3 regions of the Rhodococcus sp. NPDC003348 genome follow, and region 1 is predicted to be linked to each of the others. Evidence: riboswitches for the same ligand, from Rfam matches in the RefSeq annotation. Region 1 holds a riboswitch; each other region holds the start of a gene.
The links. A riboswitch is a leader RNA that binds a small molecule or an ion and turns the genes downstream of it on or off. The one in region 1 is predicted to bind cobalamin.

Region 1 (5,781 bases):
GAACCCCGTGAGGGCGTCGATGCCGATGTTGTCGAGCGAGTGGTAACCCTGCACCGCGACGGTCGCACCGGCGAACAGGGTGATGAAGCCGATGATGACGACGCTGCCGCCGACCGCGGCGAGCAGTCCGGTGCCGAGCCCCACCTCGGCGATCGCCCTCAGGGTCTCGGATCGGTACCGGCGCAACGCCTTGCCGGTCGACCACACCGCCGCCGCGAAGAAGAGGGCACGCCGGCCGAAGTCGTCGACCGCCCGGAGCGCCGACCGCGCCCCGCGCGTGATGCGATGTGTCGCAGTGGTCGTCAGAATGCTCGCCACGAACCCCCCTGTCGGTTGTGCCTTGTCACGCTCCGGTCAAAGCCAGCCCGATCGATGTCAGCAGCATGTTCACCAGGAACAGCGCCACGAACGCGAACACCACCGTCTCGTTGACGGCCTGTCCGACACTCTTCGGCCCGCCGGTGACGGCGAGCCCGCGGTAGCAGGCGATCAAGCCCGCGACCGCACCGAACACGGCGGCCTTCGCCTCCGACAGCAGCAGTTCCGGCAGTCCCACGAGCAGGGTCAATCCCTGCACGTAGGCGCCGGGGTTCACGTCCTGCAGGTACACGGAGAAGACGAATCCGCCGACCAGACCGATCGCGCACACCGCGCCGTTGAGCAGGGTGGCGATCACCGTCGCGGCGAGCACCCGGGGAAGCACCAGCCGGTGCACGGGGTCGATGCCGAGCACCTCCATCGCGTCGATCTCCTCGCGGATCGCCCGCGATCCCAGGTCGGCGGTGATCGCCGTCGCGGCGGCACCCGCAACCACGAGAACCGTGACCAGCGGACCGATCTGGGTGATCGTGCCGAGCCCGGCGCCGGCGCCGGACAGGTCGCTCGCCCCGATCTCGGTGAGCAACGAGTTCAGGGTGAACACCACCAGCACCGTGAACGGGATCGACATCACGATCGTCGGCAGCAGCGCCACCCGGATCACGGCCCAGCACTGGTCGAGGAATTCGCGCCACTGGAACGGTGTGCGCCACAGGGCCGCCGCCGTGTCCAGGGTCAGCGCGTAGAACTCGCCGAGCGCGGAGACAGCGGCCGCTCCGGGGCGGGTGGTCACGCGCACCTCATGTGACCACCCGGTACCGCAGCATCATTTCGTGGTCCTCGTGATCGAGGATGTGGCAGTGCCACATGTAGCCCTGCAGATCACCGCCCGCGGGGTGGGAGGCGTGGTCCGCGTGCTCGGTGGTGGCGTTCTCGGTGTCGGCCACGGGATCGCCGTGCCCGGTTCCGTGATCGATCCCGTTGTGGATCGGCGTCCAGGACCCCTGCATCGTCGGCGCAGGCGCCGACGGTGCCGGGAAGGAGGCGTCCGGGTCGAAGCCCAGCTCGTCGGCCGTCGGGAAACGCACCAGGATCCGGGTGACGGTCCCGCGGTCGACCCGCACCGTGTCCTTCCATCCCGCCTCCCACGGCGCGGGTGGCAGCATCGGTCCCGCGAGGTACGGCTCCGGGTCGGGTGTCCAGCGGATTCCCAACGGCGGCTGGAGATTCGTCGCCTGCAGTTCCACGGTGCGCAGCGGCGCGCGGCCGAGGATGCGGAACATCACCAGGTGCAGGTGGATCGGGTGGGGGTCGTCGGTGACGTTGACGATGTTCCACTGCTCAACCGTGCCTGCGCGGGGCATCTCGATGTCGGGATCTGTGTAGCGAAGGTTGTTCAATGCCATGTACGCCGGAGGAATCCGCAAGGCGTACGGCTGGCTGACCGAGACGTTCCGGATCACGGACGGTGTCGGCAGCGGTGGCAGCGGATCGGGTGTGCGTCCGCCCGCCCGCAGCGTGGCCGGGACGGGTCCGCGGAACCCGCGCTCCGAACCGACGGTGAAGCGGCAGAACAGCGGCATCGCGACCTCGCCGAGCATCGCCGCCTGGAATGGGGGTGCTTCGTCGTTGCAGAGGTGCACCGAACCGCCCGCGTCGAAATCGGAGAAGTCGACCAGCAGGTCGTAGCGCTCGCCCGGCGACATGCGGATCGACGTCGTGGGGACCGGTGCGTCGAGCAGACCGCCGTCGTTGCCGATCACCCAGAACCGCATGTGGTTGTCGAAGTGCAGGTTCCACACGCTGTACGACGAGCCGTTGATCGCCCGAAACCGGTACAGTCCGCGCGCCACCGGAATGTCCGGCCACACCGCCCCGTTCACCAGGCCGAGATCTCCGACGGCACCGCCCTCCCACGAACCGGAGGGGACGACAGGCGTCGACCGCAGGCTCAGGCCGCCGTCGGCACGGAGAATCCGCTCTTGCAGGATCAGCGGCATCTCGAACTCGCCGGCGGGTAGGCCCAGGGGATTGTCGGCGGTTCCGGTGTCGAAGCGGTCGCGCAGGAAATAGGTGCCGGCGAGACCGGCGTACACGTTGGCGCGGGTGATGCCCATGGCGTGATCGTGATACCAGAGGTGCGCGGCCTCTTGGTGATTCGGAAACAGGTGCGTCAGCGTGGTGCCCGGATGGATCAGTTGCTCGGCGTGGCCGTCGCTGTCGGGTGGGGTCTCCCCGCCGTGCAGGTGCAGCACGATCGGCGGGGACGACCGGTAGGTCTCGGAGACGCCGTGCAGGCTGGTGTCGAGATCCGTGGCGAGCGGATGGCCCTGGATCTCGTTGGTCACCTCCATCACGACGGGTTGGTCGACGTGGGCCTCGATCGTCGGGCCGAGGTACGAGACGGCGGTGTCGTCGACCCGGTAGGCGAGTGTCGAGGCCGGGCCGTGGTCGGGGTGGAACCGATGGGAGGCGTTGACCGCGGCGACTCGGAGCCTCGAACCGGACACCGTCGGCAATGGTTCGAGGCCGGCACGGAACGGTGTCGTCGGCGGTGAATGGAAGAGCAGCGGGCTCTTGAACCCGCCGGTCTGGGCGCTCCCCGTCGCGACCGGACGTGCCACGCCGAGCCCGAACGCGACTCCGCCGACTCCGAGTGCGCGCAACACACTTCGGCGTCCAATTGCCCGTCCCTGCACGGTGACACCCCTTGTCGAGACTCTCGGTTCCCTCGGACCGAGGACCATACCGCACTGTATGGTATGGACCGGGGTTTGTGTGGAGATTCGCCGCACACGTGCGCGGTGTGCCGGGATTGCTCACCGAACGGTTCGTGAACGGGCCGCGGGCGCCGTAGCTTGGAATGGCAGTGCGGCATTCGAAGAGAGGCGAGATGGTGGCGAAACAGGGCGTGGCGGGTGCGAAGAAGCCGGCCCGCGCCGCCGGTGGCAAGGCCAGGCTGTCCGTCGACGACTGGATCGAGGCAGCCCTCGACCTACTGGTCCGGGAGGGTGTCACGGGGGTGAAGATCACCCGGCTGTGCGAGGAGCTCGGCGTCACCAAGGGCAGCTTCTACTGGCACTTCACCGACATCGACCACCTGATGAAGGCGGTGGCCGATCGGTGGTGCGAGATCCAGAACGAGACGCTGCAGGCGCTCAAGGAGACGACGTCGATCCCCGGCGACCAACGACTCGAGGCGATGGCCGCGCAATTGACCTCGCAGCGCGGCTGGGCGGTCGAGGTCGCGGTCCGGGACTGGGCGCGCAGCGACGCACAGGTCGCCGATTCCGTTGCCCGACTGGACAACCAGGTGTTCGCCGTCGTCCAGAGCGCTCTCCTCGACCTGGGATTCGACGCGGAGGAGGCCCGGCTGCGCAGCGGGGTGCTGGTCTACGCGGGTGTCGGATTCCTGCACGCGCGCGACCACCTGCCCGAGCCGACGGTGGACGAACTGCGGCGCATCTTCGCGCTCCTCACCGCCCGAGACTGACGACCTCGACCGGCTGAGGGGCCTGTCGCAACCCGATCGCGCCCGGCTATTGTCGTCGGTGCAGTCGGTTCGCCGCGTCCCGGTCATGAGGAGCCCCTAAGCACGGAGCGCGGCGTCGAATCCCGGTCGAGCACGCTCGGTCGGGGTGAGAGGGAACCCGGTGAGAATCCGGGACTGTCCCGCAGCGGTATGCAGGAACGACCGCCGTCATCAGCACTGGGCATCCCGCCCGGGAAGCGACGGCCAGTAGGTCGGGTCGAGTACGACCCGGTGCCCGCGAGTCCGAAGACCTGCCCTCTGCGCCGGGCACGCCGTGCCCGGCGGTTCGCCGCCTCGTGGATCGGGCGGGTGGGCCTGCATGCGGCACAGTGCCGTCCCCGTCGTGGGCGGTATCGGCTGCTGCCCGACCTCGGGCGGCAGGTGGGCTTCGTCAGGTGTACCCGTCTCTCGGCGGCGGCCACACCTACGCACGCCATGGAGCACTTTCGTGACCGCAACACCTGACGATCAGCCTCGTTTCACCGCGACGGTGCTGGGATCGCCGCGGATCGGGCCGCGCCGCGAACTCAAACGCGCAGTCGAGTCCTACTGGGCCGGACGAATCGACCGCGCCGCACTGGACGACGTGGCCCGGACGCTGCGCGCCCAGACGTGGGCGCAGCTGCAGGACGCCGGGTTGGACTCGGTTCCGGTGGGTACGTTCTCCTACTACGACCAGGTCCTGGACACCGCCGCGATGCTCGGTGCCCTGCCCGCTCGGGTACAGGGGATCTCGGACCCGCTCGACCGCTACTTCGCCGCGGCCCGCGGCACCGCGGACGTCGCGCCGCTCGAGATGACCAAGTGGTTCGACACCAACTACCACTATCTGGTCCCCGAAATCGGGCCCGGGACGACCTTCGCGCTGGACCCGGGCAAGGTGCTCGGCGAGCTGGAAGAGGCCCTGGCGCAGGGTGTCCCGGCGCGGCCCGTCGTCATCGGACCCGTCACCTTCCTGCTGCTGTCGAAGGGTGTCGACGGTGCCGACGAGCTGCTCGGCCGGATCGACGAGCTGGTTCCGCTGTACCAGGACCTGCTGGGGCAGCTGTCCCGGGCGGGCGCGACCTGGGTGCAGATCGACGAACCTGCCCTCGTCACCGACCGCACCGATGCCGAGATCGAGACGGCCCGCCGGGTCTACGAGCAGCTGTCCGCGTCCGCGGAGCGACCGGCGATCCTCGTCGCCTCCTACTTCGGGGACCTCGGTCCGGCGCTACCCGCGCTGGCGAGCACCGCCGTCGAGGCGATCGCCGTCGACCTCGTCGCGGGCAACCCCGACGCCGGCGCGTGGTCGGTGCCCGCGCTGGCGGACAAGCTGGTGGTCGCCGGCATCGTCGACGGGCGCAACGTCTGGCGCACCGACCTCGACCGCGCCCTGGCCTCCCTCGGTGCACTCCTCGGGTCGGCCGGCGCGCTTGCGGTGTCGACCTCGTGCTCGCTGCTGCACGTGCCATACGGACTCGACGCGGAATCGAACCTCGACGAGGCCCTGCGCTCGTGGCTGGCGTTCGGAACGGAGAAGATCTCGGAGGTCGCGACCCTCGCGACCTCCCTGGCCCAGGGCCGCGACGCGGTGGCCGCGGCGTTCGAGGCGTCCGAGGCCGCTGTCGCATCGCGGACGAGCGACCCGCGTCTGCGCAACGACGAGATCCGGCGCCGGCTCGACGAGATCGCCGGCGAGGCCGGTCGTGCATCTGCCCCTCAACGTCGGGAACTGCAGTCGCAGCGGCTGGGTCTGCCGCTGCTGCCGACCACCACGATCGGCTCGTACCCGCAGACCTCGCGTATCCGGGTCGCTCGTGCGGAGCTGCGCTCGGGCACGATCGACCAGGCCGAGTACGTTGCGCGGATGCGCGCCGAGATCGCGGACGTCATTGCGCTGCAGGAGAAGCTGGGCCTGGACGTGCTGGTGCACGGCGAGTCGGAGCGCA
Region 2 (5,781 bases), on a different contig from region 1:
GCGGCGACCGCGGAGATCCGCCGCGCCACCACGTCCCACGGCTTGAGCCGATCGGAGAGGGAGATCATCGCGTAGTCGTGGCCGAGTGGGGCGCCGACGCGGCTGGCGACGGCGTTCGCGGCGGTCATGCCGGGCAGGACCCGCACGGGCACGTCGCGCCACTGCTCGTCGGCGGCCATCTCGATCACGGCGGCCGCCATCGCGAACACGCCGGGATCGCCCGACGACACGACGGCGACGCGAGCCCCGCGCTTGGCGAGATCCAAAGCCATTGCGGCGCGCTCGGATTCGACCTTGTTGTCGCTGGAGTGCCGGTTCTGTCCGGGCCGCACCGGTACCCGGTTCACATAGGTGGTGTAGCCGACGACATCGGTCGCCAGAGCAAGTTCGTCGCGCACCTCGGGGGTCGTCCACGCGTCGTCGCCGGGCCCCAGCCCGACGACCGTGACACACCCCGTCGCTTCGCTCGCCCCGGTCACACACCCCGTCGCTTCGCTCGCCCCGGTCACGCTGTCACGCTGCGCCGCAGGATTGTTCGACGGGCTGGGCACGATGGCGATGGAGAAGTACGGCACCTGCGACTCGTCGACGTCGGCGGCGCGCAGGACCCGCTGCTTGTCGGTGCTGGCGCGTTCGACGTACGAGGCCTCGCCGAGGCGGCCGGAGTCCGCCAGCGCCTGCCGCACAGCGGGGAAGGTGCGGCCGAGCTTCAGGATCGCGGCCGAGTCGGTTTCCCGCAGCCGCCTCGTGAGCTCCTCGGCGGGCAGCGTCCCGGGCAGCACGGTGAGCACCTCGTCCCGTTCGACCAACGGCACCCCGAGCGCCGCGGATGCCGCGCTGATGGAGGTGACGCCGGGGATCACCTCGGCGTCGAAGCGGTCGCACAGTCGCTTGTGCATGTGCATGTAGGAGCTGTAGAAAAGCGGATCCCCGGCGGCGAGCAGGGCGACCGTCCGGCCCGCGGCGAGATGCGCGGCGAGGGTCTCCGACGCCTCCGCGTAGAAGTCGTCGATCGCGCCCTGGTAGCCGCCTGGATGGTCGACGGTCTCGGTGGTCACCGGGTAGACCAGGTGCTCCTCGAGCTGTCCCTCGCGCATGTACGGGGCGGCGACGGCGCGGGAGATGCTGCGGCCGTGACGGGCGCTGTGGAACGCGATGACGTCGGCCTCGCCGATGATCCGCGCGGCCTTGACGGTGACCAGTTCCGGGTCGCCGGGGCCGAGACCGATGCCGAAGAGTTTGCCCGCCATCACTCGACCTCGCTGGCGATCGCGTTCAGTGCGGCGGCGGTGATCGCGCTGCCGCCACGGCGTCCCCGCACCACGATGTACTCGATGTCGCCGGCGCGGAGGATCAGGTCCTCCTTGGACTCGGCGGCACCGATGAATCCGACCGGGCAGCCGATGATCGCCGCCGGCTTCGGTGCGCCCTGGTCGATCATGTCGAGTAGGTGGAACAGCGCGGTGGGGGCGTTGCCGATCGCGACGACCGCACCTTCCAGCTTGGGCCCCCACAATTCCAGCGCCGCCGCCGAGCGGGTGTTGCCGAGACGGTCGGCGATCACCGGCACCCGCGGATCGCCGAGCATGCACACGACATCGTTCCTGGCGGGCAGGCGCTTTCGCGTCACCCCCGACGACACCATCGTCGCGTCACAGAAGATCGACGCCCCGTTGCGGAGCGCGGCGCGGGCCGCGGACACCACGCCGGGCGTGAACGCGACGTCGTCGACGAGGTCGACCTGACCGCAGGCGTGGATCATCCGCACGACGGCCTGTGAGACGTCCGCGGGGAACCGGGTGAGGTCGGCCTCGGCCCGGATCGTGGCAAAGGACTGACGGTAGATCTCGGCTCCGTCGCGGATGTAGTCGGTCATGGCTCCCCACGATATGGGGCGATCCACGCTCAGCGTGCGGGTGGGTCCACCCGGTAGCCGTCGCCGGTGGCGACGACGTCGGTCACCTCGCCACGCGGCCGGCCGCACCGCCGCTCACACCCGGACCAGTGCTGGCGGCCCTCCGCGGGAAGTCGACCGGACTGGACGGCGTCGGTCGCATCGCCCCGCACGTCCGCGAGGGACTTCGCGCAGCCTGGCCTGCCCGTGCAGGCGCTGACCTGCAGCCACGTCGAGTTCGCGTCGAAGATCAGGCCCATCGGGGCGAGGACGCGGACGACCTGTTCGGCGACCCCTTCGTCGAGGTCGTGCAGCAGGATCGACCGCCACGACGTGACCGTGATCGGTGCCTCCACGGCGACCAGGAAGTCCGCCAGGCGCGCAGGCAGCACCCCGAACCGCACGCCGGCGGCGAGGGTGACCCCGCCGTCGGGCTGATCGAGCCAGCCGATCGGACCCGCGGACTCGGGTCCGGTCAAGGCGATCGGCTCGGCGGTCGCCCCGAGGCCCAGCCGATCGAGCAGCAGCCGCGGTCCGCCGTCGATCTCGTGCAGACGCCACCGCGTGCCGCGGATCTCGTGCAGCGCCCGCGCCGCGTCCAGCAGCATCGCGACCCCGTCGTCGGCGGGCAGCCGCACCCCGTGGTCGGCGCCGGCGAGCACCAGCGCCACCTGGTCCGGGGAAACCGCATGGAGCCCGAGGTCGGCGCTCAGCGCGGAGACGTCGCCGCGGCCGTCGTCGAGCGTGAAGAGCACCCGGCCCGGCAGGTCCGCGAGGCGCGGGTCCCCGCACAGCCCGGCGTCCAGCGCCCGCACCCAGCCGCGGACGTCGACGAGTCCGCCGATCCGCCCGGACAACGGGGTGGCGAGGATGTTCCGCACCCGTTCGTGGGTAGGCGACGGCAGCAACCCCGACTCACGGAGCCGGCCCGCGAACGCGTCGGGGTCGGCGACCGCGCGGAGCTGGATGTTGCCGCGGGAGGTGAGTTCGAGCTCCCCGTTGCCGAGGTCGCGGGACGCGTCCGCGAGGACCTGCAACTGAGCTGCGGTGATCGCGCCGCCGGGCAGCCGGACCCGGGACAGGGCGCCGTCGGCGGCCTCGTGCACCTGAAGAGCCCCTGGACAGGCGTCGGGTCGGGACCGGGCAGGTGCGGATTCGGTATCGGACATCACCCACCAGCCTACGGGGGCCGTGCCGGTAGCATCAGCGGCGATTGCGGCAGCTCGTGAGGAAACCGGTGCAAATCCGGTGCGGTCGCGCCACTGTGACCCGGGTGTTCCCGGGGAGTCAGACCCTCCGACGCTGCCCACCGAACCGAGTGGGGCGCGAAACCCCGAGGAGGCCAGCCCTGTGATCCTGTTGCTGTCGACGTCCGACACCGACCTGCTCAGTGCACGAGCCAGTGGCGCCGACTACCGGTGGGCGAACCCCGCGCGGCTGCTCGTCGACGACGTGCCCGGGCTGATCGACGGCGTCGACCTGGTGATCGTCCGCATCCTCGGCGGCCGCCGGGCCTGGGAGGAGGGCCTGGACGCGGTCCTCGCCGCCGGGAAGCCCACCGTCGTGCTCGGCGGCGAACTCGCACCAGACGCGGAACTGATGGAACTGTCCACGGTGCCTGCCGGGGTGGCGGCGCAGGCGCACACCTATCTCGCCGAGGGCGGCGCGGCGAACCTGGCGCACCTGCACGGGTTCCTCTCGGACACGGTGCTGCTGACCGGCGTCGGGTTCGAGGCCCCGGCGCACACCCCGACGTGGGGACACCTCGACCGTCCCGGGTTCCCTGATGTCACATCGGGTCACCTGACGACCCCCAATGTGACATCACGGAACCCGACCGTGGCGGTGCTCTACTACCGCGCGCAGCATCTCGCCGGGAACACCGCCTACGTCGAGGCGCTCTGCCGCGCGATCGAGGACCGCGGCGCCCGGGCCCTGCCGATCTTCTGTGCCTCGCTGCGCACCGCGGAACCGGAACTGCTCGACGTCCTGGGCGCCGTCGACGCGATGGTCGTGACGGTGCTCGCGGCCGGCGGCAGCAGGCCTGCGGGCGCGTCCGCGGGGGAGGACGACGAGTCGTGGGACGTCAGCGCGCTCGCCGCGCTGGACGTGCCGATCCTGCAGGGCCTGTGCCTGACCGGCAGCCGGGAGGCGTGGGAGTCGAACGACGACGGCCTGTCCCCGATGGATGTCGCGACGCAGGTCGCGGTGCCCGAGTTCGACGGCCGGATCATCACGGTCCCGTTCTCGTTCAAGGAGATCGACGAGGACGGACTGACCACCTACGTACCGGACGCCGAGCGTGCCGCCCGGGTGGCCGGGATCGCCGTCCGGCATGCGCGGCTGCGGCACGTTCCCAACCGGGACAAGCGGATCGCGCTGATGCTGTCGGCGTACCCGACCAAGCACGCCCGGATCGGCAACGCCGTCGGATTGGACACCCCGGCCAGCGCGATCGCGCTGCTGGCCGCGATGCGCGAGGCCGGATACGACCTCGGCCCGGCGGACGGGGAGGACGCGCTGCCCGGCCTCGCGGCCGGTGACGGTGACGCGCTGATCCACGCACTGATCGCGGCCGGCGGACAGGACCCGGACTGGTTGACGGCGGAGCAGTTGGAGGGCAACCCGATTCGCATCTCCGCGGCCCGTTACCGCGACTGGTTCGCGACTCTGCCCGCGGACTTCCGCGAGGCCGTCGAAGAGCACTGGGGCGCGGCGCCCGGCGAACTGTACGTCGACCGGACGTCCGACCCGGACGGCGAGATCGTGATCGCGGCGCTGCGGGTCGGCAACGTGGTGCTGATGGTGCAGCCGCCCCGCGGGTTCGGGGAGAACCCGGTCGCGATCTACCACGACCCCGACCTGCCGCCGAGCCACCACTACCTGGCGGCGTACCGGTGGATCGCAGCTGATGCGGGTGCCGGAGGTTTCCAAGCGGACGCGATCGTGCATCTCGGCAAGCACGGCAACCTGGAGTGGCTGCCCGGCAAGACCCTGGGCATGTCCGCCTCGTGCGGCACCGACGCCGCGCTCGGCGAGCTGCCGCTGATCTACCCGTTCCTGGTCAACGACCCGGGCGAGGGCACCCAGGCCAAGCGCCGCGCGCACGCCACCCTGGTCGATCACCTGATCCCGCCGATGGCGCGCGCCGAGTCGTACGGCGACATCTCCCGGCTCGAGCAGCTGCTCGACGAGCACTCGAACATCTCCGCCCTCGACCCGTCGAAGCTGCCCGCGATCCGCCAGCAGATCTGGACGCTGATGCGGGCGGCGAAGATGGACCACGACCTCGGCCTGGCCGAACGCCCCGAGGAGGACGTGTTCGACGACATGCTGCTGCACGTCGACGGCTGGCTGTGCGAGATCAAGGACGTGCAGATCCGCGACGGGCTGCACGTGCTCGGGCAGGCGCCCGTGGGGGCCGCCGAGGTCGAACTCGTTCTCGCGGTACTGCGCGCGAAGCAGATGTGGGGCGGCGAACGAACCGTCCCCGGACTGCGGGAGGCACTCGGTCTGAGCGAGGCCGGTGACGAGGCCCGCGGACGAGTCGACCAGATCGAGGAACTCGCCCACGGCCTGGTCGCCGCGCTGCAGCGGTCGGGCTGGGATCCCGCCGCCGCCAAGGAGGTCGGTGCCGAGCACGGTGCCGACGTCGTCCGGGTGCTCGAGTTCGCCGCCGCGGAGGTGGTGCCGCGGCTGCGCGGCACCGGTCGTGAGATCGACCAGGTGCTGCGCGCGCTCGACGGCCGGTTCATCGAACCGGGCCCCAGCGGTTCGCCGCTGCGCGGACTGGTGAACGTGCTGCCCACCGGCCGCAACTTCTACTCGGTGGACCCGAAGGCCGTGCCGTCCCGGCTGGCGTGGGAGACCGGGCAGGCGATGGCGGA
Region 3 (5,781 bases), on a different contig from region 1:
CGTGCAGGTAGAGCACGGCGCGACGGCGTGGGGTCGCGCCCGCCGGGCGGTACCGGACCAGCGTCGCGACCACCTCGCCCTCGCCGTCGGGGTCGTCGCCGAGGGGCAGAGTCGTCTGTTCGTAGCCGTCACCGAGGAGGTCCGGCACCCAGGTAGTCACAAATCACAATCGTAATGGTCGTTCGTGACCGGCCGGGGGCGCACAATTGAGGCGAGGTAAACCCTGCTCATACGCGCAGGTAACCTATGCGCGGGCAGTCGGCGCGACTGCCGCTGCCAATGGACAAGGAAGTCGATTCTCCAGTGTCAGACAACACCGCGGTACAGACCAAGACCGATGTAGTTCTCGTGGGTGCGGGCATCATGAGTGCCACGCTCGGAGCGCTCCTCCGGCAGCTGCAGCCGGACTGGTCGATCAGCGTGTTCGAGCGACTCGACGCCGCCGCTGCCGAGAGCAGCGACCCGTGGAACAACGCCGGCACCGGACACTCGGCGCTGTGCGAGCTCAACTACACGCCTGCGAACAAGGACGGCTCGGTGGACATCACCAAGGCCGTCAACGTCAACGAGCAGTTCCAGGTCTCGCGCCAGTTCTGGTCGTACGCGATCGAGGCCGGCATCCTGACCGAGCCCAAGGAGTTCATCAACCCGATCCCGCACGTGAGCTTCGTGCACGGGGCTGAGAACGTGAAGTACCTGCGGGCCCGCTACGACGCCCTCGCCGGCCACCCGCTGTTCGCGGGCATGGAGTACACCGAGCGCCCGGACGAGTTCACCAAGCGGCTGCCGCTGATGGCCAATGGTCGTGACTTCTCCGACCCCGTCGCCCTGAACTGGACCGAGGGTGGCACCGACGTCGACTTCGGCGCCCTCACCAAGCAGCTCCTCGGCAACATCGGCGCGACCGGCGGCAGCGTGTACTTCGGTCACGACGTGCGAAACATCACCAAGCAGTCCGACGGCAGCTGGACGCTCAAGGTGGTCAACCAGCGGACCGGCGACAAGAAGACCGTGAACGCGAAGTTCGTGTTCGTCGGCGCCGGCGGCGGAGCGCTGCACCTGCTGCAGAAGTCCGGCATCGCCGAGGCCAAGGGCTTCGGTGGCTTCCCGGTCTCCGGCGAGTTCCTGCGCTGCACCAACCCCGAGCTCATCGACCAGCACAACGCCAAGGTCTACGGCAAGGCCGCCGTCGGTGCGCCGCCGATGTCGGTCCCGCACCTCGACACCCGTGTCATCGGTGGCAAGAAGGGCCTGCTGTTCGGCCCGTACGCAGGCTGGTCCCCGAAGTTCCTCAAGAACGGCAAGGTCACCGACCTGCCCGGCTCGATCAAGCCGAACAACCTGATGTCCATGCTCGGCGTCGGCGTCACCGAGCTTGGCCTGACCAAGTACCTCATCGGTGAGCTGCTGCAGTCGGCCGACGACCGCATCGAGACCCTTCGCGAGTTCGTGCCGCGCGCGACCGGCGGCGACTGGGAACTGATCACCGCGGGCCAGCGCGTGCAGGTGATCCGCAAGAAGGGCAACGGTGGCGTGCTCGAGTTCGGCACCGCGGTCATCAACGCCGCCGACGGCACCATCGCGGGCCTGCTCGGTGCCTCGCCCGGTGCGTCGACCGCGGTCCCCGCGATGCTCGACGTCCTGCAGCGCTGCTTCGGTGACCGCTGGACCGCGTGGGAGCCGCAGCTCAAGCAGATGGTTCCGTCACTGGGCCTGAAGCTGTCGGACAACGAGTCCCTGTTCCGCGAGGTGTGGGACTGGAGCAACAAGGCCCTCGAGCTCGAGGCGCCCGCCGAGGTCGCCGCAGCCGCCTCGGCCTGATCCGTCGGATCCCCAACCGGCCGTCACCTGCCCGCCCGGGCCAGGTGGCGGCCGGTGTCGTCTCACCGGATAGAGTCGGCACCGAACATCGATGTTCTCCGCCGCGGGGAAGTCCTGTGTGAATCAGGCACGGTCCCGCCACTGTGACGGACGCAGGCCCATGAGCGCGTCCGAAGTCAGATCGCCGCGGCGGCGGAACCTTTCGTCCGACCCCCGGCGTGGAGACCGGGGAGTGAGGGGAGTGTCGCCGTGGCGCAACATGATTCGGCCGCCGTGCCGCAACAGGGTTCGGCTGCCGAGCCGGGCTTCCCGTTCAGTGCGATCGTCGGCCAGGACCAGCTGCGCCTGGCGTTGACCCTGTGCGCGGTCCATCCCGGCATCGGTGGCGTGCTGGTCCGCGGCGAGAAGGGCACCGCCAAGTCCACGGTGGTCCGCGCCCTCGCCGCACTGCTGCCCCCGACGTCCTCCGGCACCCCTGCCCGCCTGGTGGAGCTTCCGGTCGGTGCGACGGAGGACCGGGTCGTCGGGTCCCTCGACCTGGAGAAGGTGCTGCGCGACGGCGAGCGGGCGTTCCAGCCCGGGTTGCTGGCCGCCGCGCACGACGGCGTGCTCTACGTCGACGAGGTGAACCTCCTCCACGACCACCTCGTCGACGTGCTGCTCGACGCCGCCGCGATGGGCCGTGTCCATGTCGAACGCGACGGCGTCTCGCACTCCCATCCGGCGAAGTTCGTGCTGGTCGGCACCATGAACCCGGAGGAAGGGGAGCTGCGCCCGCAGCTGCTGGACCGGTTCGGTCTGGCCGTGGACGTCGCCGCCTCCCGCGACGTCGACGTCCGCATGCAGGTGATCCGTCGCCGACTCGACTTCGAGGCCGACCCGGCCGGGTTCGCCGCCCGGTACGCCGCCGCCGACGCAGACACCGCCGGCCGGATCGCCGCCGCACGCGGCGCGCTGGCCGAGGTCGCACTGCCCGACACCGAACTGCGCCGCATCGCGGCCCTGTGCGCGTCCTTCGACGTGGACGGCATGCGCGCCGACCTGGTCCTGGCGCGCACCGCCACCGCGCACGCCGCCTGGCGCGGCGCGACCGAGGTCGCCGAGCAGGATGTGCGGGTCGCCGCCGAACTGACGCTGCCGCACCGTCGTCGCCGCGACCCGTTCGACGAACCGGGCCTGGACCCGCAGCAGCTCGACGATGCGATGCGTGACGCCGACGAGCAGGCCCGGCAGCAACCCGATCCCGAACCCGACCCGGACCCGGACGGTCCCGGCGGCGGCGCCCCGCAGCCCGAGTCCGATGGCGGTGACCCCGCCCCGTCCGACCCGTCGCAGGCCGATGCCCCGGCCCCGCCCGGCCCCGGCACGGCCGGCGAACGCCCGGTGGGGGCGCCGTCCGCGCAGTTCCGGACTCGGCTGCTCACCGTCCCCGGAGTCGGCGAGGGCGCCCCGGGCCGGCGTTCGCGGTCGCGGTCACCGCGCGGTCGCACCGTGCGCGCCACCACCGAACCCGGGCGGGGCCTGCACCTGGTCGGCACCCTGTTCGCCGCAGCCGAGCACCAGGTGGCCCGTGGCCGCCGGGACGGCCGGATGCTGTTGGCGCCCGGCGACATCCGCGGTGCGCTCAAGGAAGGACGCGAGGGCAACCTGATCGTGTTCGTCGTCGACGCGTCCGGTTCGATGGCCGCGCGGGACCGGCTGTCCGCGGTCACCGGTGCGGTGGTGTCGCTGCTGCGCGACGCCTACCAGCGGCGGGACAAGGTCGCGGTGATCACGGTTCGCGGCGCGAGCGCGGAACTCGTGTTGCCGCCGACCTCCTCGGTCGACGTCGCGGTGCGCCGCCTGCACGCGCTGCGGACGGGTGGGAGAACCCCACTCGCGCAGGGCTTCCTGAAAGCCCGTGAGGTGGTGCTGCGGGAGCGGGTGCGTGACCCGCAGCGCCGCGCGATGGTCGTCGCGCTGACCGACGGCCGCGCCACCGGCGGCGCCGATCCGGTGCGGCGGGCGAAGGTCGCGGCCGGGTTGCTCGCGGACGTGTCGGTTGCCGCGGTGGTCGTCGACTGCGAATCCGGGATGGTGCGCCTCGGGCTGGCCGCGGAACTCGCGACGGCGTTGCGCGGCGCCTGCATCCGGCTCGCCGAACTGTCCGCGGAACAGGTCGCCGGCGTCGTCCGTGCAGCCGCCTGATCCCGCCACCCACCCGTGCAGCCGCCTGATCCCACCACCCACCCGGGCCGCAGACTGACCCGACTTCGCTTCCAGTAGAGGAGATTCCGTATGCCAAAGGGTGTCCCCGAGAACATTCCCGACGACGGCCTGACCACTCGGCAGCGCCGCAACGCCCCGGTCCTGGCCGTGCACACCGGCCCCGGTAAGGGCAAGTCCACCGCCGCGTTCGGGATGGCGCTGCGCGCCTGGAATCAGGGTTTCGACGTCGCCGTGTTCCAGTTCGTCAAGTCCGCGAAGTGGAAGGTCGGAGAGGAGGCCGCGTTCCGTGCCCTCGGTGACCTGCACGAGAGCACCGGGGTCGGTGGGCCGGTGCAGTGGAACAAGATGGGTGACGGCTGGTCGTGGACCCGCAAGAAGGGTGACGACGAGGATCATGCCCGCGTGGCGCTGGACGGTTGGCGAGAGGTGGCGCGCCGAATCGCGGCCGAGGAACACAAGTTCTACGTCCTCGACGAGTTCACCTACCCGCTCAAGTGGGGCTGGATCGACGTGGACGAGGTGGTCGACGTACTGGTCAACCGGCCCGGCGCCCAGCACGTCGTCATCACGGGCCGGGACGCGCCGCAGGCACTGATCGACGCCGCCGACCTGGTCACCGAGATGACGAAGGTCAAGCACCCGATGGACGCAGGCCGCAAGGGGCAGCGGGGCATCGAGTGGTGACGGAGCCGGTTGCGCCTGCCGTCGTCATCGCCGCGCCGGCGTCGGGCAGCGGAAAGACCACCATCGCAACGGGTTTGATCGGCGCTCTGAGGGCGGTGGGGGATCGGGTGGCGCCGTTCAAGGTGGGCCCGGACTACATCGACCCCGGCTACCACGGTCTCGCCGCAGGCCGGGTCGGACGCAACCTGGACCCGGTACTCGTCGGTGCCGATCGGATCGGGCCGCTCTACCGCCACGGCAGCGCGGGCTGCGACATCGCCGTCGTCGAGGGCGTGATGGGCCTGTTCGACGGCAAGATCGCCGACCCCGCCCCGGAAGGTGCCGCTGAGGGGTCCACCGCGCAGGTCGCCGGCCTGCTCGGAGCGCCGGTGGTCCTCGTGGTCGACGCCCGCGGGCACAGCCAGTCCCTGGCCGCGGTGCTGCACGGGTTCGCCACGTTCGACCGCGCGGTGCGGATCGGCGGGGTGATCCTGAACCGGGTCGGCAGCCCCCGGCACGAGCAGGTGCTGCGGCAGGCGTGCGAGAGGGTCGGTGTCCCGGTCCTCGGCGTGGTGCCGCGGCTCGCCGAGCTGGCGGTGCCGTCCCGTCACCTGGGGCTGGTCACCGCCGTCGAGCACGGCGGCGCCGCGACCGCCGCGGTGGACGCGATGACCGCGCTGATCGCCCGGCACGTCGACCTGGAGGGCGTGCGGGCGTTGGCGTCGGCGACGGTGACCGCTCCGGCCTGGGACCCGGAAGCGGAGGTCGGGTCGCCCGTCGCGGGCGGACCGGTGGTCGCGGTCGCCGGTGGCGCCGCGTTCACGTTCGGGTACGCCGAACACCGCGAACTGCTGGAGGCGGCCGGTGCCCGGGTGCAGCTGTTCGATCCGGCCCGCGACGCGTTGCCTGCCGGGACGTCGGCGCTGGTGCTGCCCGGCGGATTCCCGGAGGAACACGCGGCCGCGCTCGCGGCGAACACCGCGCTGCTGACCGCGGTGCGGGAGGCGGCCCGCCGCGGAATGCCGATCCACGCCGAGTGCGCGGGCCTGCTGTACCTGACCCGTGCGCTCGACGGACACCCGATGTCGC

Region 2: it holds a riboswitch for cobalamin, as region 1 does, so the genes downstream of both, ACWDU4_RS23710 (cobaltochelatase subunit CobN) here and metE (5-methyltetrahydropteroyltriglutamate--homocysteine S-methyltransferase) in region 1, are expected to answer to the same signal.
Region 3: it holds a riboswitch for cobalamin, as region 1 does, so the genes downstream of both, ACWDU4_RS26435 (VWA domain-containing protein) here and metE (5-methyltetrahydropteroyltriglutamate--homocysteine S-methyltransferase) in region 1, are expected to answer to the same signal.

What each region holds. Positions count from the first base shown of each region.
Region 1 covers NZ_JBSFRT010000008.1:91,498-97,278, reverse strand. The annotation lists gene ACWDU4_RS07825 (MlaE family ABC transporter permease) at 1-318, opposite strand, end outside; gene ACWDU4_RS07820 (MlaE family ABC transporter permease) at 344-1,111, opposite strand; gene ACWDU4_RS07815 (multicopper oxidase family protein) at 1,119-3,065, opposite strand; gene ACWDU4_RS07810 (TetR/AcrR family transcriptional regulator) at 3,212-3,811, shown strand; cobalamin riboswitch at 3,932-4,104, shown strand; gene metE (5-methyltetrahydropteroyltriglutamate--homocysteine S-methyltransferase) at 4,299-5,781, shown strand, end outside.
Region 2 covers NZ_JBSFRT010000045.1:44,318-50,098, forward strand. The annotation lists gene cobJ (precorrin-3B C(17)-methyltransferase) at 1-1,250, opposite strand, end outside; gene ACWDU4_RS23700 (precorrin-8X methylmutase) at 1,250-1,876, opposite strand; gene cobG (precorrin-3B synthase) at 1,906-3,063, opposite strand; cobalamin riboswitch at 3,073-3,209, shown strand; gene ACWDU4_RS23710 (cobaltochelatase subunit CobN) at 3,245-5,781, shown strand, end outside.
Region 3 covers NZ_JBSFRT010000061.1:8,337-14,117, reverse strand. The annotation lists gene ACWDU4_RS26445 (alpha/beta hydrolase) at 1-160, opposite strand, end outside; gene mqo (malate dehydrogenase (quinone)) at 280-1,821, shown strand; adenosylcobalamin (AdoCbl) riboswitch at 1,901-2,062, shown strand; gene ACWDU4_RS26435 (VWA domain-containing protein) at 2,071-4,008, shown strand; gene cobO (cob(I)yrinic acid a,c-diamide adenosyltransferase) at 4,099-4,713, shown strand; gene ACWDU4_RS26425 (cobyrinate a,c-diamide synthase) at 4,707-5,781, shown strand, end outside.